Regions from separate parts of the Paenibacillus sp. FSL L8-0470 genome, predicted to be linked through region 2. Evidence: riboswitches for the same ligand, from Rfam matches in the RefSeq annotation. Region 2 holds a riboswitch; each other region holds the start of a gene.
The links. Region 2 has a riboswitch for cyclic di-AMP ahead of NST99_RS00445 (C40 family peptidase). Riboswitches for the same ligand answer to the same signal wherever they lie in the genome.
Positions count from the first base shown of each region.

Region 1: linked by a shared signal. The riboswitch ahead of NST99_RS12825 (KamA family radical SAM protein) and the one ahead of NST99_RS00445 (C40 family peptidase) in region 2 are both predicted to bind cyclic di-AMP.
Region 3: linked by a shared signal. The riboswitch ahead of NST99_RS02610 (hypothetical protein) and the one ahead of NST99_RS00445 (C40 family peptidase) in region 2 are both predicted to bind cyclic di-AMP.
Region 4: linked by a shared signal. The riboswitch ahead of NST99_RS17455 (hypothetical protein) and the one ahead of NST99_RS00445 (C40 family peptidase) in region 2 are both predicted to bind cyclic di-AMP.

Region 1 is NZ_JBBOZM010000001.1:2,855,151-2,860,542, forward strand. It holds gene NST99_RS12810 (saccharopine dehydrogenase family protein) at 1-448, opposite strand, end outside; gene NST99_RS12815 (class I SAM-dependent methyltransferase) at 445-1,176, opposite strand; gene NST99_RS12820 (helix-turn-helix transcriptional regulator) at 1,306-2,379, shown strand; gene NST99_RS12825 (KamA family radical SAM protein) at 2,434-3,570, opposite strand; cyclic di-AMP (ydaO/yuaA leader) riboswitch at 3,702-3,839, opposite strand; gene NST99_RS12830 (PEP/pyruvate-binding domain-containing protein) at 4,736-5,392, shown strand, end outside.
Region 2 is NZ_JBBOZM010000001.1:82,637-88,028, forward strand. It holds gene motA (flagellar motor stator protein MotA) at 1-597, opposite strand, end outside; gene NST99_RS00425 (hypothetical protein) at 801-1,094, shown strand; gene NST99_RS00430 (4a-hydroxytetrahydrobiopterin dehydratase) at 1,330-1,617, shown strand; gene NST99_RS00435 (c-type cytochrome) at 1,720-2,076, opposite strand; gene NST99_RS00440 (GNAT family N-acetyltransferase) at 2,183-2,689, opposite strand; gene NST99_RS00445 (C40 family peptidase) at 2,950-3,441, opposite strand; cyclic di-AMP (ydaO/yuaA leader) riboswitch at 3,447-3,589, opposite strand; gene NST99_RS00450 (C40 family peptidase) at 3,975-4,403, opposite strand; cyclic di-AMP (ydaO/yuaA leader) riboswitch at 4,461-4,599, opposite strand; gene NST99_RS00455 (hypothetical protein) at 4,820-5,392, opposite strand, start outside.
Region 3 is NZ_JBBOZM010000001.1:562,304-567,695, forward strand. It holds gene NST99_RS02585 (ABC transporter permease) at 1-137, shown strand, start outside; gene NST99_RS02590 (hypothetical protein) at 177-371, shown strand; gene NST99_RS02595 (hypothetical protein) at 506-694, shown strand; gene NST99_RS02600 (hypothetical protein) at 816-1,268, opposite strand; gene NST99_RS02605 (hypothetical protein) at 1,297-1,806, opposite strand; cyclic di-AMP (ydaO/yuaA leader) riboswitch at 1,931-2,114, opposite strand; cyclic di-AMP (ydaO/yuaA leader) riboswitch at 2,536-2,724, shown strand; gene NST99_RS02610 (hypothetical protein) at 2,830-3,246, shown strand; gene NST99_RS02615 (glutaredoxin family protein) at 3,344-3,586, opposite strand; gene ytxJ (bacillithiol system redox-active protein YtxJ) at 3,583-3,909, opposite strand; gene NST99_RS02625 (SDR family NAD(P)-dependent oxidoreductase) at 4,106-4,828, shown strand; gene NST99_RS02630 (ThuA domain-containing protein) at 4,868-5,392, shown strand, end outside.
Region 4 is NZ_JBBOZM010000001.1:3,870,154-3,875,545, reverse strand. It holds gene NST99_RS17465 (hypothetical protein) at 1-59, opposite strand, end outside; gene NST99_RS17460 (flotillin family protein) at 171-1,592, opposite strand; gene NST99_RS17455 (hypothetical protein) at 1,615-2,133, opposite strand; cyclic di-AMP (ydaO/yuaA leader) riboswitch at 2,320-2,507, opposite strand; gene NST99_RS17450 (spore germination protein) at 2,828-4,252, shown strand; gene NST99_RS17445 (GerAB/ArcD/ProY family transporter) at 4,289-5,383, shown strand; gene NST99_RS17440 (Ger(x)C family spore germination protein) at 5,380-5,392, shown strand, end outside.

The sequences.
Region 1 (5,392 bases), 2.8 Mb from region 2:
TGCGCTCACATCTATCCAGTTCATTCACCGCTTTGAGGGATAGCAGATTGGTTAAGCCGGGAGCAAGCCCCACGCTTAGAACAGCTGTACCCTTGAGCCCGGCTGCTGTGTCTCCCAGGCTCTGAAGCAGCCGGAAGTATTCCCCATTTGCCGACACATCGACATAATGGGTTCCGCTGCGCAGACAAGCCTCCGCAAACGAGGTATCCTGCTGATCCAGGCACATGACCACCAGCTTGGTCCGCTTCAGCAGTTCTTCATCTATCGCTTCTCCCACACTAAGCCGCAGCGGCTTCACTTTGCCGCCACTCGTCCTGCAGAATTGTTCCGCACGTTCCAGGCTTCGGCCCGCCGCATATACCACTCCAGGATGCTGTTCTCCCAGAAGCCGGCAAATTTCTGCGCCGACATGGCCATACCCGCCGACAACCACTATATCTGTTTTCATTCCGCAACCTCTTTTCCGTGCTTCACAGCAAACCAGCCATCAATCAGATAGGAGCTGAAAAAGCGGGTGACACCGGAGAACCCGCTGCTTGCGAGCAACGCTAGAAGTTCATATTCCGGAATGGGGAAGGAGGTTTCACCGATGGAATGCTCGAACCATTCGCATTCCTGCCCGGAAATCCCGCCAGCCAGCATGTGGTTTTTCCATGCCTTCAGCGGCAAGGACCCGGGGATAGAACGGACGTCCCCGCTTAAGGTTGCCACAACCAGTATCGCCCCCTCCTGAAGCCGGCTATGGATTTCTTCCAGCATCCGCTGCTTCTGTCCGGTTTCCTTGAAAAAGTGAAGCACCAGCATGCAAGTGGCGGCGTCAAACAGCTTGTTCTTGTCCAGTTCATCAACCGTGCTTTGCTGGAGAGTGATTTCAGCGGCCAGCTCCGTGCGCTGCATCCGCTGCCGGGCAAGCTCAAGCATTGCCGTTGACAGATCAATGCCAGTCAGCCGCCAGTGCTCATGCTGAGCGCCGAGGGTTATCAATTCTTGACCGCCTCCGGCCCCGACAATCAGCAGGTCTGCCGGAGTTTCACCGCCGAGGTGTGCACTCAGCAATTGCTCCATGATGTCATAGAGCAGAGGATACCCCGGTATTTTTGCAGCGATTGTTGTCTCGTAATGCTGAACATCGGGATGCTCCCAGTCTCTGGCATGATGTAAATGTTTCTCTTGCATGATATCTGCTCCTGTCTCTATAGCTTGAATGTGAGTTCTCCTGATATATAATAAGAATTATTACTAATTATCAGGATTAAACACGGAATAGGCTATCCCACATATGTGGGATTTGGAGAGGACATCAGGATGAGCGAGGTTCTAAAAGGCTTGAGGACGCTGGAAATCAACCGGCAGGAGATGAGAATGACATCTCCGCAATATAGGGAGGCGGTAATCTCCAAGCTGCGGCAGTACATTCCGTTTACCGCTGCCTGCTGCACTACCGTGGACCCGCATACGCTGCTGTCCACCGGGGCGATCACAGAGCGGGGTCTTGAGGATCTGCACCCGCAGCTGTTTGAATACGAATATCTGCATGAGGATTATATGAAATATGAGCAGTTGGCCGCTGCGGCAGTGCCGGTCGCCTGTTTAAGTGGTGTAACGGAAGGGCAGCCCGGGCGGAGTGAACGTTACCGCAACGTCCTCCAGCCTGCGGGCCTGGGCGACGAGCTCCGGGCTGCGCTGGTTGAAGGCGGTGGCTGCTGGGGGTTCTTAACCTTGTTCCGGTCGCAGCACGAACCTCCATTTCAAGAGCACGAGTGTGCAGTGATATCATCTGTTGTTCCGCTGATTGCCGGCGCACTCCGCAGCTATGCCTCCGAGCCCCCTCTGGGACGGATGGATACCGCACCGGAGGACAGTGGAATCATGATTCTGACGGACCAGCTGCTTCCGGTCAGCGCGAACAGTGCGGCTCAATATTGGCTGAACCGTCTGCAGCAGCTGGAACGGCTGGATCACGGTGTTCTCCCCCGGCCGGTCAACGCAGTATGCCTGCAGGCACTTGGTGAGAATACGGAACCAGGAGGGTTGCCTTCGAAGGCGAAATTATGCCTGCGCGTCGAGGATGGGGCATACTTGACAGTTACGGCCAGCAGGCTTGAAGGCAGCGGCAAGAAGACGGAGCTGGCTGTTGCTTTTGTCTATGCCAAGTCCTCGGAGATCTTCCGGCTGCTGGCCGATGCCTGCCAGTTGACCGCGAGGGAGAAGCAGCTGGCCGAGATGCTCTCCCGCGGATTATCCACTAAGGAGCTGGCAGAGTCGCTGCATATTTCTGCGTACACCGTACAGGATCACCTGAAATCCATCTTCTCTAAGACCGGCGTTTCCAGCCGGAGAGCGCTCATCAGCAAGCTGTTCTCACAGGGGATGGAATAGCCGGTAAACACGCTAAACAGTCCCGATGCTGATACAAGGGGACTGTGCTGGCTTTTATAGGAGCTGCGGGATCTGGGAAGTGGAAGCAGGGTGGGTCCAGTGCTTCTCGCTGCCGGGAAGATCATCGAACCATTCCGCATCCGGTGGACATTCCAGGATCATGAATTTGCCGTACTCCTGCGCTCTGGACTGATGGTATTTCAGATAGGCCTTGCCGTCTTCAATCGCCAGTATCTCGATTTTACCGGAGGAGTGGCTCATGGATAGACGGACTCTTTTACCCAGACCTGAGGTTCTGGCCTTGGCTTCCTCAACAATGTTGTAGACACGCTCCAGCGGCAGAACGAACTCGCGGTTGCCGGCAATGGGCCGGTTCACGAAGAAATAATAGGGAGTGACTCCGGCCCAGGACAGCCGGTCGAGCAGTTCTCCGAGTACCGCCGCATCATCGTTGATGCCTTTCAGCACCGGCGTCTGATTAACCACGATTGCCCCGGCATTATGGAGTGCTCTGAATGCATGTTTGGCTTCGGGCGTAATTTCCCGGGGATGATTAATATGCGCCATGACGTAAATGCGTTTGTCCTCCGATGAATAGGTACGGATTAGTTCCAGCAGTTCTTCGTCCTGATAAATGCGCATGGGATTAAATACGGGAATTTTGGAGCCCAGCCGGATAATCTTCACATGGTCAATGGATCTCAGGCTTTCGATGATGAAGCGCAGCTTAGAGGTAGAGAGAATCAGGCTGTCTCCGCCGGTAAGCAGCACATTATTGATCTCTGGATGATTCCTGATGTATTCCAGCCCAGGAGCCACATCGGTTTGTGCTTCCTTCACATCATTGCGGAACAGGCGCTTGCGGAAGCAGTAGCGGCAGTAAGCTCCACACACCTCGGAGACAATCAGGAGGGCCGTTGTTCTGTATTTGTGCTGACATCCCGGCACTACATAATTCATTCCCTCATCGGATGCATCCCAGCAGCCATACTCCTCAAGTTCACCTTCACTTGGAATGACGAGCCTGCGGATCGGATCACCCGGGTCGTCCCAGTCGATCAGCGACAGATAATAGTCATTGACCCGAAAGGCAAATTTGCCGGTGATCTCCTTCAGCTTTTCTTTCTCCGTTTCAGACAGCATGGCAACCTTGTTGATATCCGTTATGTACCTTACCTTTTGCACTTGCATCTCTCCTTGGTCTCATAGTGTGAGAAAAAAGGGAGCCTTGAGGTCGATAGCCAAACTGCTGCCAGCAGGGTCATGAGAATACAAAAAAGAGACCCTTAGCAAGGGTCTCTGGTTATGAATATACCTAAAAAAGCAGACCCATCCACTACTGACGAGGTTAGCTGACGGACTCGGGTAAGATGGTACCCTACATTCTGTGAATGATTCGCCCCAAAAGACTGGTTCCCCCGCTTTCCTGCCAAAGGCTGGAAATTAAGCGTAGGTAAAGTATAACCCAGGAAGTTTTGAAAAGTCAAAGCTAAACTTGCCCGCGGCAAGGGATACAGGACCAAGCCAAATCAGCAAAAAATTGAGTAGGGTGAGTTGTTCCTGCAGCTCCGAAGGCTGATCTTGTTCATGACTTGAAATAAGACAACCTCCTTCTGGAATGTTAATATCTCGATGGGCTAGATATTACCTATCGGAACCATTGATATATTTTGCAAAACAAGTTCAAAAAAAGTGTGGAACACAGTGATTGGACCAACGGTCCGGTCGCGGAGTATTCGCACCAAGTGCTCATGTTTATCCTGTTCACCAAACGAGGGTGTTCTTAGCAGCCATTTCATAACTGCTGAGAACACCCTTTTTGTTGACGGAATTAATCAACTAGAGCATGTCTTCAAATTGGAAGAGCTCTGGAGAGTAAAATCCCTGTTTATTCTCTTTTGCGGACCCAGGCGACCTTACTGCTCTGCATTCTCTTTAAAAACGTCCATCAGGGAGAAATAACTGCGCTGGAGTCCGTTCCTCCTGTAACAGGATAAAAGCCCCAAATAAGTGCAACTCGGTCCGTTTGTACTCAGAGCCAAGAATACACTTTCCAGTCGCACACACAAGCCTTCGAAAGAAGAGTGAAGTCTTTGAAACACCGAGACGTAAGCCTCCACCGAAAAAACTACCTGGTGGCGAAACGCCTTTCTCCGCGTGTGATCAGAAAATGGCACTGTACCCATGATTCCTTAGGGCATACAGCAGCAGGTTTTGACGGGGAAGCGGTTTGAAGACACGCCCTAGATAGATGAAGTAAAGCTTGACGTTTAATACAATAGTGGAATAAAGTATTAAATGAAACTAAATATCAAATTAAATAAAGTTTCAAATATATCAAAAGGAGCAATTGGATATGGGACAGATGATCCGAGGATTCGCCGAGCTAAGCCCGGAGCAATATGTCGAAGCAGGAGGTAAGGGAGCGATGCTCTCCAGAATGCTTCAGGCGGGATATCCTGTGCCGGAGGGATTTGTTGTCTTTCCTTCGGCCTTTGAAAGCGATAAATTAAAGGAAGAGGCTTGGACTGAAAGTGCAGCCAGGTTGCAGAAAATCCGCATGATACATAAGAATGCACGATTTGCTGTCAGATCTTCGGCTTTAAGTGAAGATTCGGCGGAGGCATCTTTTGCCGGGGAATTCGAAACGGTGTTGAACGTGGAAACAGATGAACAGATTCGTGAAGCGATGTACACGGTGTATCACTCAAAGGATAGCGAACGGGTTCAAGTCTACAGCTCCATGCAGGACATGGACTCCTCCCATAAGGTTGCCATTGTCGTGCAGCTGATGATTCACTCGGAAATCTCCGGAGTCCTGTTCACCGCTGACCCCATAACAGGCAGCCGCACGGTTCTGCCGGGGAATTATGTCTATGGGCTGGGAGAACAGTTAGTTTCAGGCGAGAGCGACGCATATTCCTTCACGCTGGCAAGGAACCGGGGCAGATATGAAGGCCCGGGTGAGTTCAAGCGGTATGCAGCCAAGTTATACCGGTATGCATGCCGGCTG
Region 2 (5,392 bases):
TACATAACCGGTGAAAATACCGAGCAATGTAGCAATAAAGGCTCCGGCAATTGCGTGCGCCAGAACGTCCATATCACTCATATCCGCCAGAGCGGCAATCAGCCCGATAACGGCACCCAATACCCCTAGGGTAGGAGCGTACATCCCCGCTTGTGAGAAGATCAGGGCTCCCGCTTTATGCCGGTCTTCTGTAGCATGAATATCTTCCATTAACACATCGCGGACAAATTCCTGGTCGTTGCCGTCGATAATCATCCGCATACCGTTACGGAGGAAGTTATCTTCGATCTCATCGACCTTGGACTCCAGCGCCAACAGACCTTCGCGCCGTGTAATGGAAGCCCATTCCATGAACATTGTAATCAGTTCAGCTTTGCTGACCATCTTTTTCTTAATAAAGAGGATCTTGAACAGCTTGGGTACATTCTTGACCTCCGACATGGGAAAGGCCACAAAGATTGAGGCAGTCGTACCAAGAAAGATAATGACATAAGCTGCCGGATTTTCCAAGCTGGTAAGCGGGGCATGTTTGAGCATCATTCCCCAGACAACTGCGATGAGACCAAATACTAAGCCTAGTAATGTTGAAATTTCCATTATGCACCTCGTCCATGAGAATTAAGAAGTGATCCGTTCAGACCGCATATTTCATCCTTGAACAGCGGCGGGACACCCTGCACGTAACCAAATCACGTATATTCTTATTTATCGTCAGTATTCCGTTTTTTGTGAAGTCATTTTTTCGGCTATAATGATAAGGTAAGTTATTATTCATCTGTGAAGAAAACGGAGTGATACACGTGGGTGTGAAACATGGCAGAGATTACAGCGAGATTCTTAGTGATTTGACGGAAGCAGTCGGACGTATTTCTGACGGGTATGTGTTTTTTGAGATGGAGCCGGATGAGTGGCAGGAACTGCCGCAGGAATCCAAGCTGGAGGTATGGGAAGCGCTCGCAGAGGATCTATTCTACGCGCTGGGCAACGAGCCTGTTATTCAGGTAGGCAGTGGTGTGGTTATCTATGACAAGGAGACGCACCGTATCAATATTTTGCTGGGTGAAGAGGATTTGGCCTCGGTTGTACTCATTTAGAGCAGCAGAACAGCAGAGTAACAGGAGGACGGTTTGCCCCCTGTCTGCGGCCCGTGGTAAAATTGAAGATGCCGAGTACTATTTGCCGGGATCTTAGAATACATTAAACCGAAAAAAAGCCTTCATCCTGGCGCATCCCTTGGACTTTACCGAAGCTGAGGGATGTTTTGTTTAAGGGATATGGGGAGCTGGGCTGTACGGACTTTACGGCTAACTTAGTAAGGGAGGAAACAAATTGCATTTTACGGAGGAAGAGCTGCGTGAGCAGGTAAGTAAGCTGGAGGGCTGGAAGCTGGAGCCGAATATGATGGTGCGTAAATATATGTTTAATGAATATATGAAGGGTATCGCCTTTGTGGATGAGGTGGCTGCGATCTCGGAAGCCTTTGATCATCATCCGCATATTACAATTGATTACAAAACGGTAATTCTGCGCTTGTCCGCAAAAGAAGAGAGCGGGCTTGCCGCGCTAGAGTTCCGCCAGGCGCATGAATTTAACGAAGCTTTCGACAAAACGCGTTAGGCGCAGGAGAAACCGACCTATCATAGGAATAGATATAAAAATGCCCGTGCAAGGATGTCTGAATATCCTTTGTACGGGCATTCTGTATTTTTAAGGTCAGGTTTATTTCTTCTCTGCAAGCCACATGGCAACATTCGCAATCTCTTCGGGAGCAAGCTTATCCTTGAAAGACGGCATTTGGCCGCGTCCCTTCGTAACAATGGTGTAGATTTCTTCTGCGTTATGCTGGCCGCCTTCCTGCTGCAGACTAGGGCCTAGACCGCCCTGTAGCTGATCACCGTGGCAGGTAATGCAGCTTGCCTGTACAATCGCTTCGGCGCTGGTGGCATCCAGTGTGACTTGCGGCATCGTCGGGTTATTTTCTTCGGCTACCTCTGCTTTGCCGGGCAATGTGAACAAGAGCACTACCGCAAAGGCACAGGCTGCGAAAAACAAACCGCCCATGATCCATTTCTGCATCTTCATCCGTCCCCTCCATGTAAGCTGCTTCCTACATTATATAGGATGGTGAAGCGTTATCATAGCATTTGTGTCAAAAAAGTGGACGATTTCAACACTAAAATTTTCAATTTAATGGAACGTTATGTTGTTTATCATAGACCATGCAATAAAATGGCTTATTTCCGGTTGGAGTAAGGCGTTCATAAGTATCCGTGATCGTGAAGCCGCATTTTTGGTATGTTCGGATCGCCCGCTGGTTCCAGGTCAATACTTCCAAATCAATCTCCCGCCCGGGATACCGCTTTAGCGCGGCCTGAACGATGGCTTCCATGAAAATGTGGCCAAGACCGTGTCCGCAAAGCTCGGGGCGCATTCCAATACCCAGCCTGACGACACCCTCCATCGGAAACAACTGCGCAAAGCCGCAAAGGATGCCTTGCTCGTTGACCACGGAAACATACTGGTCCCTGCGGAGCTCTGGATCGCCAAATTCAATGCCAAGCGCCTCCATTTGGGACCAAGGCATCCATTCGTAAATATTATAAGGCGCTTTGTAATTCCATGCGGCGATGTCTTCAGCATGGCTGATCTCCATGGGAACCACATGGAATGTAACGGGGGAGCTAATCATAAGGCCACCGGCCTCCTTTCATAGGGAGCAACAGCACTAGCTATACCTAATTATATCCATAACTGGCCTGATTCGACTCAGAAATTTCCTGAAAGGCGGAAACTTGACAAAGTGGTAAAAATATTTTATGAAATGGAGGAAATTTGGGTAGATTTATGTTTTGCGGATATTGAGAGGGGTAAGTAATTTTATAGACAAAAAAAACAGGCCCCCTCCAGATTTCGGCAAAAATCATGGAAGAGTGCCCGTTTTACGACAACTTATTGCACGTCATCATTGTCTTGGGAATCAGAAGTAACGGATTGGTAAGCATCTGTACTCATGATCCGTTTGGCGCCAACGTAACGGTTGACGTAGTAGCTGTCACTCATCGTGCTGATGGTTACACCACGGGAGGATGAAGCATGTGCGAATTTGCCCTCACCGACATAAATGCCGACATGGGATACACCTTTACCGCTGGTATTATAAAATACAAGATCTCCCGCTCTCAGATCGTCCCGGGAAATGGCGGTACCCATTTGGTATTGGGAACCGGATTGGTGTGGCAGATTGATACCGATCTTATCAAAAACGTACATTGTAAATCCGGAGCAATCAAAGCCGTTGGTCGATACACCGCCGGATACGTATTTACTTCCGATGGTCTTGTCGATGACTTTATCCATTTTGGAATCCGCGAAAGCGCTTCCTGCTCCGATGGTAAGCATAATGGAAAAGCTTAGTACTGCTGCTGCTAACTTCTTCTTCAAAAGTGAATACCCCTTCCAAATGCCTACGAGGTTAGCTTAAGGGTTCGGTTGAAGGTCCCCTATGACCCCTCTGTGAATAGGAGGTCAATTCACCCAAAATCGGTTCCCCCGTTTCCCTAATGGTTAGGGAACTCGGCATGACTGTTGATTAGGATTAGCTTGTTAACCAATACATGACAAAACCTTTGTAAAACCCGATTGAATAATTACAAAAATGTTACTAAAAACTCACTGCGATAATTGTAACAAAGACTTCGCCAGTTGGCAATCACTTAAAACATATTAATGCATAATATTTACGCTTTTTAAGAGTTGATTTTGCTAAAAAGGTCTTATATTTACACGCTGAGTAAGCTTTAACTTAGATTTGTTGGGATTTTTAGTAAAAAGGTGTTTCACAGGCCTCAAATACGTGTAAAAGGTAGAATAAGGAAGACAAAAAGGAAAAACCCGGAAATGATTACGGCAATAATCAGTTTCCGGATTTCTATAAGTTACAATTATTTATTGGAGGATGGAATTCCTGAGGGATGTCAATCGTAAGCGATAGCTTTGTAAGCTGTTGTGCTCATTACTCGTTTGGCTCCAACGTAGCGGTTGGCCCAATAGGATTGACTCATTGAACTGATAGTTACACCACGGGATGAAGAGGATTGGGCGAATTTTCCGTTGCCGACATAAATACCGACATGGGAGACTCCATTGCCAAGGGTATTGAAGAATACCAGATCGCCTGAACGGAGGTTACTCCGTGATACGGCGGTTCCAACGCTGAATTGTGCTTTGGAAGTGCGGGGCAAGGTAAGGCCAACGTTCTTAAATACATATTTGGTGAATCCAGAACAATCAAAGCCGGCAGTGCTTGTGCCCCCGGTTTTATATGTCGTTCCGAGTGTTTTTGTAATAACCGTATCCATTCTGGAGTCGGCGAAAGCGCTCCCTGCTCCAAGCGTGAACACCATCACCAGCCCTAATGCTGCTGCGGTGCATTTCTTCTTAAAATTATGACTTTTCAAAAGATGTACTCCTTCCAAGGCCTGCGAGGTTAGCTTAAGGATTCGGTAGAAGGTTCCCCTATGACCCCTCTAAAGCGAGATCAATTCACCCAAAATATGGTTCCCCCACTTCCCGGTGCCGGGAATTTGGCGTTTTATGCACCGAAACAGTGACGTGTCGACAAGGTTAAATGCTTAAAGGCACATTCATTTGCTTCAAATTAGTTTCAAAAGATTACAAAGTTGTTACTACTGGTACAGGCATCATTGTACCAGAGGATTTACAGTTTTGCAAATACCCTAAATCACGTTGTAACCAAAAGAAGAGTCCCGCCCTTTATCTGGGGCAGTGACTCTTCTATTATGCCAAGGGACTGGCGTTATTATTGTGGAAATGTTTTACTGCACCAAAGGTGATACTGCCCCGCTAGGCTCCACATTTTGAACAGCGTTGAGGGAAGCGGTGAAAATTGCCGGAACAGCAGTGCGGGCAGGCCTGGACAGAAAAGTGCGGTCACTCCAGAGAGCAGCAGCAGAAGCAGGCCGCCGGCGCCGAACAGTGCAGATATACAGGTGGAAGGGAGGATTACCCTCAGGCCAACCAGCAAGGAAGAAAACATGCCTGTTCCTCCGGTGAAGCCAAACTGCATGTACAGCAGCAGAATGCGGATCAGGTAGAAGTACAGGAGCCAGGCCAGAACATAAGGAACCAGTCTCAGCAGCAGAGTATAATCGAGAATACCGCTGAGGAGAAGCCCATACATTTTGGGGAGAAGCCAATACAGCGGTGTTGCGGCCAGAAGCCATTCCGCTAGACTGAACAGCAGTACGGGGAGTCCGTAAAGCTTCATTCCGGGAAAAAAGAACATTCCCCGCTCCCCTTTGCGCTCCTGGTGCAGCTCATGCAGCAGCCCTGCGCGGATAAAGGGGGAGCATAGCAGCCGTAGCGCTGAGAG
Region 3 (5,392 bases), 480 kb from region 2:
CGCTTCTCATCTTACTGGCAACCACCTTACTGTTCGGCTGGCTTGCCGCCAAGATCTACCGCACGGGAGTGCTGATGTACGGCAAACGCCCAAGCATCAAGGAGATCAGAAAAGCAATGAAGGCCTACAAAATTTAATTGGAATCATCAATATATACCTTTTGAGGAGTGGCAAGGATGAATAAAAAGCATGAACAAACATTCGGGTTGCTGTTTGCAGTTTCTTCGTTAATCGTACTGGTCGCCAGGTTAATGCCGTCCAATGGATCGAATCTGCTTGATTTCATTCAAGGGCTTATGACAGGAATGGGCATTGCCGGTATGATTGCGTCATTAATCATTTTTGGCAGACATTCTAAACGCGCACACTAAGAAGTGATCATAGGTTTTACTGAGGAAGCCGCGGTTCGGAAACCGCGGCTTTTTTGCGGCTCCCGGGGGAGTTCAGAGCCAAACTGGATCAGTGAAGGCTTATGGTGTATGTTATTGAATAAGGAGTGGTAATCTTGAAAAAAAACAATCAAATCCCCGCGATACTCGCAGCTTCAATGCTGCTGATTCTGCTCAGCAGCATGCTTAAGCCGGAGGGCTCTACCCTGCTGGGTGTGCTGCAGACGTTAATGCTCGGAGTGGGCTTGCTGGGCTGCTGTACAGCGGCCTGGAGATTCGCCAAAGGCGGCAAGGGCAAGAGCTGAGTATAAATAGAAAAGGCCGCGGCATTATGCTGCGGCTTTTTCATGCGCTTCGACAAGTTGCCCATTACATCAGCGGAGATAAGAGAGGGGCCCACAGTGCTTCTTTAATCTATGTGAGCAGCTATACAACAAATAAATTTGCTTCAGGCCGCAATGTTTCTAACCGGCACATTTGCTCGCGCACATGTCTCAGCCGGGTTTTCAGCACCGGCACGCTTTGCTCAAGAATGGTGCTGATTGCAGGCAGGGGCAGCAGCATGCCGTACCATAACACCTGGACAATCTGATCCTCCCAGGCTAATCCATTGGAAACAAAGAGGCTGCACTCCTCCGCAGCCCGGGAGCACTGCTGAATGCACTCCCGGTAGGCAACCAGCGAGAAAGGCTGCGGTATGAAATCATCATGAAGGTACCGGGTGTAAAGCTCAGTGAAGGTCTTCATCGCAGTCTTTTCCGCAACGGCACCCTCTCCCAGCAGCAGACTGGTGAGTGCATAAATATTTCCGGTGTTCTTTTGGACATATTCCGCAAACTCGCTGGCAGCTGTCCATTCCGGGGATAATGGGTCTGGCATGTCTTCACGTTCCTTTCTGAATAAGAAATTATAAGAGGGAGAAATAAGCGATGGATCTGTCCATTAGCTCGGCTATGTCCGGTTCCTGCCAGCTGCCTTTATGCAGCAGGGAACTTGAAGGTTTATAGTACATCCGTCTGAAGGGGGGCGTACCGCCGGCCCCGGCTGTACGGGAATAGGGGACCATTTGCAGATGTGACGTGACGACCTTGCCTTGCAGCTTGGCTTTTAAATCCAGCAGGGCCGTTTGCACGATTTCTTGCTGACCCGGCTCCCACTGCGCACCTAGCTGCTGTACAATTTCTATGGCTTCTTCCAGCCTGTGATTGCGTATACTTCTCAGGAAGCTGCTCCATTTAATGACGTCAAAATGATCGCCTTCCGCAGACAGTATCCCCGCTCCCCAGCTGCACCCAGCCTTGCACGTAAGCTTCAGCACACCATATCGGCATTTGCCGGATGACTCCGTGGCCTGATGGAATGGCCAGGGGGCATCGAATACAAACACTTCTATACGTAACAGCCTGCGCTGGTTCATTTCGTTTTCCCTCCTACCCATTTATAAGCTGCAGCCTCAGCACAAAAAACCGCAGCAGAGGAGGACCTCTGCTGCGGTTTTGGTACAGGCTTAAATACACCTGGCGCAAAAACGTGGCGGATCAAGGTTCTCTCTAGTCGCTTACGGGGTTAGCTGTCGGATTCGGACGGTGAGAGTCGCCCTACCTAATGAGACCACAGTCTCCTTCGGATTCACCCCAAGAAAGATTCTTATCTTCCAGGTAAGGCCCCTGCGGGCCTGATGGTTCCCCCGTTTCCCGCATTGCGGGAATTCAGCGTTTATATCGCATTTCGTGCATTGGATTCAAACCGAATCATACTCTTTTCGCATGAGCTTTGTAAAAAGGAAAAAACATTCTTCTGAGCCGAATTTCAGGGAATTCTGGCAAAGGAAACGGTAGGATGTGCTAAAAGGGTGTTTATCAACGGTTTTCGGCTTTTTATCTCGTTCATACGACTGCTTTTGATTTAGGGTGATCAGAGCATAAAAGGCAATTTGCTCAACATCGGGTGAATATAATCACAATACTGAATGCTTTTTCGCAAATCGCTGATAAGCCGAGTAAATAAGAGGAATGATGAGATCGAGGCTTAAGTAAGCGCTACCTGATCTGGTTTGGGTTTACTAAATGCATTATTTTGGCAGGTTTGGCGGTTTACAAGGTCGTGATCGCCAGAGTATGATTACTTCTGTTTACTACACAATCGAATACGCAGTCCGCTTAATTTCCGTTATGGAAAGCGGGGGAACCAACAATCGGCAGCCGATGTGAGAGTCGGAGCCGGTTATGGGGTGAATCCTGTGAAAGTGCGAGAGAATGCTCGCATGGATACAGGTAGGGCGACTCTCACTGCCCGAATCCGACAGCTAACCTCGTAAGCGTATTAGAGAGGATGAGCACAATGTGACCGTTAATTGGACCACAGAGGGAATTCCTTTGTGGTTTTTTGCTGTGTTCGTATGGCAAATGAATGGAAGTCCTAAGCCGGAGGAGAGGAAGATATGGCGAATTCGGAAGAATATGTACTCATTAACGCTCCGACTAAAGCGGGGGAGCATTTTATCAAAATCTTAAAGTTTAGAGGCTATAAGATCGCAGGAATCGCCAACAATGCGGCGGAGAAGCGGCGTCTGGAGGAGCTGGGAATCGAGGTCAATCTCGTGGTGGATACACATCATCAGAATACATGGTTCCGCCCCTCTTTTCCGGTAGGCAGAGTATTTCTGTTCGAGAGCAGTGTGACCTTATGCTGCCGGTATATCCAGATGTGCCGGACCTGGACGACAAAGCCAATATACGTAATTACGACTTCGATGAATCCCAGACTGGTCTATAAAGGGCTTGGAGCGGATTCCGTCATCTATTCCCACAGCGGAAATGTCTCTTTTCTGGCGGATGTCTCAACGAATCCAGGATAAGGCCAAATAAAAGGGCAAATAAAAGGCATCCCCTGGACAGAGGTCCAAGGGGATGCCTTTTTCAAAATATAAGTATTCATATGCTTCATGCTATAAATTATTCAGCGGTTGCTCCAATAAGCTCCTTAAGCTCGGAAACATTGAAGCCCTTGACTGCGCGGCCTTCGTACACGGTAACAGGCACACCCATGAAGCCCAGCTTCTCGACTTCTTCCTGATACACTGTACTTGTCATAACATCACGCACCTCGAAGCTAACGTCTTGCTCGGTCAGCCACTGCTTCACTTGATTGCAGTCGCTGCACCCTGTGGTGGAATAGACAATTACCGGCTGGCTCATTGGCTCACAGCTGCCTTGATGGCGTCCCGGGTGATTTTCCAATGGGAGGTGTTCCAGCGGACTTCGCCGTCTTCCAGGAGGAAGATCTGCGGAGATTCATGTTTGATCCCGAAATCTTCGGCAATCTGATTGGACAACGGACGGTCTTCAATCACATGGACAATGGCAGCTGGAGTCTCGGAGCCTTGCGCATAGGCTGTGAATTCCTCGTTGGCCTTGGCGCTGATCGGGCAGGTAGTGCTATGCTTGAAAAGCAGTTTTTTACCTGGTTGCGCAACATATTGCTGCAGTTCTTCCAGAGTATGAAGTTGTTGGATAGACATCGGTATCTCACCTTCCTATAAGTACTTGTAACTACGATTGTAACATAGTTCAAAATTAAATCAAAAAGGAAGTTAGAGCACCCCTTTCAGCGGAATTACAGTCCCATGAAGGACGTTGAAAAAACGTGACTGCCATGCTAATGTGAGAGAGATGCCGCGTGTATCCTGAAGAATCGTAAAGGGTGTGTCCATAATCATGAAAAGGGTTGCTTTTGTTACCGGTGCTGACCGTGGTTTAGGTTTTTTTCTGGCAAGCTGGCTTCTAGAGAACAAATATTCCGTATTTGCCGGTCAGTATATGAAGGAGTCGGAATCGCTGGACGCACTGAAAAAGCAGTACCCGGACCGATTAACTCTGATCCCGCTGGATATCGGCGACCGTGAGAGTGTCAAGCAAGCGGCACGTAGTATTTCGGGCAGTACCGCTCATGTTGATATGATTATCAATAATGCCGGTATTATTCATAGAGCCGATGATGCCACGATGCTTGTTGATATGGACGATGAAGCCATGGCTCACATTTATAATGTAAACACGCTTGGTTCTTTGAGGGTCAGTAATGAACTGATGGGCCTGTTGATGCAGAGCAAGCAGAAATTGATTGTTAATATCTCCTCAGAAGCCGGAAGCATTGGCCGGAACAAACGGATTAATATGTACGGATACTGTATGTCCAAAGCAGCGCTTAATATGCAGTCCTCCCTGCTGCACAACCATTTGAAGGTGATGGGCGGGCAGGTTATGGTCTTTCACCCCGGCTGGCTGCAATCCTATATGAATGGTGAGAAGGCTCTGGAGGCACCTATTCCTCCTGAAGAGTCGGCGCGTAAGATTATGAATATCGTGCAGGGGCACAAGAAGTATTTGGGTGAGGAGCCGGCTTATCTCGACCTGGACGGAAATGCCTGGCCCTGGTAACTATACACTAAGAGAAGCAGGAAGAGAGGCGGGAAGAACATGTCTGAATGGAAAGCACTAGCACTTGGCAGCTACAGTGAGGTGAAATACCATCCTTTTACCGGTGTGGATCACGAGATTAAGCGCATTCTGTCACCTGATCTGCAGGTGGAGGCTTCCGAAGATTACAGTCTCCTGAGCAAAGACAACCTTGAGGGCTTGAAGCTGGTTATCGCCTATACCGAATTTTCCGAACAGAAAATAGCCCCGGAGCAAAGTGCCGCTTTGCTGTCTTATGTAGCGGGGGGCGGAGGTCTGCTCGTTGTACATAACGGAATCTCCCTGCAGCGGAATCAGGAGCTGGGCGCTATGCTAGGCGCGCATTTCACCCACCATCCGGAATACACCTCCCTGCATATGAAAATACCGGCACACGGGCATCCCATTATGCAGGGGATTAGCGAGTTCGTCATTGAGGACGAGCCGTACTACTTTGAAATGCATCCTTATTTTGAGACGACTGTGCTGGCAGAGTACCTTCATGAAGGGGCCATGCGTCAGGCAGCCTGGTGCCATGCGTTCGGA
Region 4 (5,392 bases), 3.8 Mb from region 2:
TTTTGCTCATCCATTTCGTGTTTTCGCTTAAGAAGCTCCTGCGGATCCTGATTTGTCATAATTAACCTCCTAGGAAATCAAAATAAGTCTCCAAAAACGGAATCATGCTGTTTATTCGGACTACAGAAGTTTTCCATAATAGAGAGGTGCTTATGCAAGGAAATTTAGAATTATTGCTCTTTATCCCGGCCGAGTAGCCCGCTGAGAGCCTCTGTCACGTTCATACCGGTAAGCGTCTGTGTCAATTCAGGAACCTGGGCCATGATTTTGGCGATATCGCCGGTAATTTTGTTTATGCCGGATGAAGCTCCATCCTGGGAAATCACTGTAATCTTATCGACCTTGGCCAGCGGGGAAGCGATTTTATCAGCCAGCTCTGGCAGAACCTTCAAGAATTCCACTATAAGGGCGGCTTGCGTGAACTGTTTGTACGCTTCAGCTTTCTTCTCCAGTGCCCCCGCTTCCGCTGCTCCGGCCAGCTGAACATTTTCCGCGTTGGCTTTTCCCTTCGCCAGTTCTGCTTCCGCTGTTGCCAGCCCCCGTTTGGTCATTGTGGCCGCCTCTGCTTCAGCCTCAAGAATTTTCCGCTGCTTAGCCGCTTCCGCTCTCATGATCGTAGCCTGGTTCTCCGCCTCAGCAGGCTTGATCACCGTGGCCTCCAGCTCCTTCTGTCTCAGCTCAACTTCGATTTCCCGGACGGTCCTATTGGCCTCCGCTTCCATCTGCGTAATCTTGACCTGTTCGGTAACCAGCGACTGCTTAATTTTGTTCTGCTGCAATTCGTACGCAAGATCCGCCTGTGCTTTTTTCACTTCAGTTTCCAGCTTAAAGTCTGCCTGCTTAATGTTCAAATCCTTCTCGAACAGAGATTCCTTGGCGCGGGCTGCGGTTCCAGCTTCAATGGTAGCCTGATGTGCATTGGCTTTGGCAATGGCGGATTCCTTCTCCGCCTCGGCTTGTTTGATCTGAATGTCGCGTTCTGCTTCCGCCTTGGCGATGCTGGCATCGCGGCGGATGCGCTCAATTTCCGGAACCCCCATATTGTCGATATACCCTTTGTCGTCAGTAATTTTCTTAATGGTGAAGCTGACTACCTCAAGCCCCATCTTGTCGAGGTCTTCCGAGCAGGTCTCCCGCATCTTGCTGTTGATTTCGTCAGGTGTCTTTAGAATGGATTCTACCGTTAATTGTCCGATCAAGCCGCGCAAATGGCCTTCCACCGAATGCAGGATAATCGTCTCACGGTCCTCTTCCGGCCTGTCGATAAACTGCTCACTGGCAGTAAGTATAGCGGTAGGATCGCTTTTAATCTTAATCTGGGCTACCGCCTCCAGGTTGAGCTTGATGCCCTGCCGGGAGAACATTGCCTGCGCTGGGATGACATCGAAGCTCATCAGCATCATAGAGATGGTCTTATTGTTCTGGAAGCCGGGAATGACGAACGTCCCGCCGCCCTGAACCACTCTTTTTCCGCCGAGGCCGAATACAATCATCGCCTGATTGGGCGGAACCTTTTTATAAGCGTTCACGATACTGAACAAAGCCAGCAGGATAACAACAACAATTGCCGAGATTAAATAAAGAATAACCATTTGGTTCGACACTCCCCGTTAGTTATAATTGTTCGTTTTCCCTCTCGAAGAGGGTGACTACCGCTAATCCTTTATCCACCTTCAAAATAATCACCCTGTCACCCTTGGCGAGCTGCTGGCCGGTTTCTGCCCGTACTCCAATGGAACGCATCGTTCCATGCAGCACGTATTTCATCTCTCCCACTGCTCCATCCCCTGCAGAAATGCTGATGTACCCGAGTTGTCCCGCCTGCTCATAATCCATTTTATTCATGCTACTGTCATACCGAGTCATCACCCGGGCCAGCACCGCATATATCAGACAGCCCAGCAGCAAGGCAACCCCGGTGCAGATCAGCACCACTGCAAGTATATTCATTCCGCTGAACCGGGTAAGCACATAACCACTGCCGCCCCAGACCGTGACAAACACCATTAGAGGGAGTATGGGCACAAAGCCCGGACCACCAGCATCGCCACCTCCCACATGCAGATGACCGGCCAGGCCATGCCCATGAAATCCGCCGCTAAGGAGAAGCAGCAATCCAACCCAGAAGCACACGATAAATACAGTAACGATACCAATCCCCCCCTTTAAAGGATTTTAGATAGTGCCTAATCACTCTGAATTTCGTTGTTATAAGATTTCTAAACTCTCATATAGATCGTTTTCCCTTTCTGCATGCGCAGCAAAAAGACCACAGAAGCGTCAGGGCTCTCCGTGGTCGGTTAATCGATCATGGCGCTCATCCTCTCTCTTCGAGGCTTACGGGGTTAGCTGACGGATTCGGGCAGCGAGATTGCCCTACCTTGTAAGAAGCGGCTTTTCAGCACGCAGCAAGGATTCACCCCAAGTGAGCGGCAGCTATCTGAGCAAAAGCCACATTCACCATTGGTTCCCCCGTTCCCATTATCGGAATTCAGCCATTTGAGAACAGTTATATTACATTCGGTTGTTGATTTGAATCTTACGCCTGTGACCATTTAATGTAAAACGTTGCGGATGGCAAATGAAGCCCAAAATGCCACCACTTCGCGAATGAATGCGCATTCTATGGTATTACTCTTAAGCGATCGATGATTTGCTCATTTTTGCTCCACTTCATGTCCTTAGGAAAACAAAACAGAAACGTCTGCTGGCTCAACATCATCCCCAATATTCTTCTATATCGCACATTAAAGTTCCCGTCAGGAATATTCTGCAAATCATTCGGGAACGTTAACCGCAAAACTAATCGAAAGTTGAGCGCCTTATAATGACTAACCAAACTCAGACCTCATCTCCTTCTGTAGATCAAAACTCCGATTATATCGAAGCAGCACTATTCTATACAAGTGACCTCAAAAAAAGAAGCTTATCCTTTCAGGGAAGGGAAGGGTTGGTCTTTTATCTGGAGTCCCTCACTGACACGGAATTGATTGAACGGAACGTGATTGTTCCTTTTAGCCGTAATCAGGACAAAGACCTTTCTGAGCTTTTCACAACACTTAGTTTCAGTTTGGAAACAGAACTAAACCAAGGCATTCAGGGACTTCTTGAAGGAAGCTGTCTTTATTTTTTAGAAGGAATGTCTGAATTTTATGTCCTCTTCACTCCTGCCAAATATGAACGAAGCATTAGCGAACCTGAGAATGAAGGGGTTATTCGGGGACCTCACAACGGTTTTATTGAACAGATGAAGGTTAACTTATACCTGATTCGGAAACAAATCGCCTCCCCAAACCTTATTGTCCGCTACTTCACACTTGGGAAATTCGCCCCCAAGCAGGTAGGCTTAGTCTATATGGAGAATATGGCCAACCCAGAATTGATAAAAATTGTAGAATCAAGGATAAAGAAAATTTCGCTCGATTGGATAATCTCCACTGGCTTTATTCAGGAATTAACGGAGGATAACTCCTTCTCCATATTTCCACAACTAATCAATACGGAGCGTCCGGACCATACCTCAGCTTATTTGCTGGATGGATATGTGGCTATACTGCTGGATGGGGACCCTACAGCTCTGATTTTGCCGGCGAGCTTTTTCAGCTTTTATCAGACACCGGATGACTATAACAATCGATGGATGATCGCTTCTTTTGTCCGGTTTATCCGTCTGATCGGCTTTGTAACAGCATTTCAGTTGCCAGCGCTCTACATTGCCACCGTTTCTTTCCACTCCAATGTCCTTCCCTTGCAATTGTTCTTTTCGATTCAAGGTTTATTGACCCGGGTCCCTTTCCCTCCGCTGATTGAAGCGATGCTGCTTGAACTTATATTCGAACTGCTACGGGAAGCAGGACTACGTCTGCCCAGTCGTGTAGGTCAAACTATTGGGATTGTTGGGGGGTTGGTTATCGGGGATGCAATTGTTAAGGCGGGATTGGTTTCTTATTCGATGATTATTGTTGTTGCGTTGACTGCCATTGCATCTTTTCTTATCCCTTCCAACGAAATGAGCTCTGCTATCCGGTTTATGCGGTTTCCATTGATGATTGCTGCCTCATTATTCGGATATATTGGGATATCATTTGGGTTAACACTCATTTTCATACATTTGTGCAAGCTAGAATCGTTTGGGCAAACCTACCTGAGACCATTAAGTCCGTTGAAATTTCAAGGCCTGAAAGATACCTTCGTACGCTTTCCAATTTGGTCCATCCGAAAGAGTTCAAGCAACCCAAAAACGGATAAATGATCATTAATCTACATAGTACTTACAGGAGTTGATACGGTGGCTCAAAAAGAAAAAATGATCACAAGGGGACAACTCTTCCTTTTTATTATTCAAGCCCAAATCGGTGTTGGTATTCTGTCTCTTCCTAACAAACTTAACGAAACTGCCAAAGGTGGAGGTGGACTTTCTGTTTTAGTTGCAGGGGTTATTACCCAACTTGTCATCATTCTTCTGTGGGTCCTGCTGAAGAAATTCCCCGGACTTAACCTATTCGGTATTTGCATGAAACTTGCAGGCCCGATTATTGGCAGTCTATTGATTATTCTGTATATTGGTTACTTTATTCTGCTTGGCTCTAATATTATGCTTAGTGCCGTTGAGGTGCTCCGGAGATGGATGCTGCAAACTACGCCAAGATGGGCTGTACTAGGTCTTTTTTCTATCATGACACTCTATCTTGCAAGAGAAAAGCTGACTGTATTAGCAAGATTTTATACATTGGCTTCCGTGCTTTTTATTCCACTATTTTTATTTATCATTTATGGATTAACTCAAGCCCATCTGGAAAATATGTTACCGCTATTGGAAAAAGGCTTCTGGAATATCGTAAGAGGAGCAAAGGAAACAACCATATCTATGTATGGTTTCGAATTAATGCTGATCATCTACCCGCTGTCTGAAGGTACAGATAAACAAAAATTGATAACAGTCAGTCTCTCTAACTTGTTTGTGACCCTATTCTATTTCTTTGTGGTCTCTACCTGTCTGATGTTCTTTAACTCCGAGCAAATCAAAATGATTCCCGAACCGGTCATTTATTTAATGAAATCTCTAAGCTTTTTCATTATAGACCGTGCAGATATCTTGTTTTTGCCGATCTGGGCCATAACCCTTGTATGTTCTATCGTAAGCTATTGCTATGCAGCGTCCATGGGGCTCAGTGCTTTACTGAGACGAAAAAGCCATCGGAATTTTACTCCATTTGTGAAAATCACTACATTTATAATCGCGCTTGCGCCAGTAACTTCTGTTGGCATTCATCTACTGGATACAGCCTCTACATATGCTGCCTATTTCTTTATTGGTGGGCTCCCGCTGGTAATGTTAATCATTTCTCTAATGATAAAGAGAAAAGGAAGTGGCCTTGCATGAGATGGTACG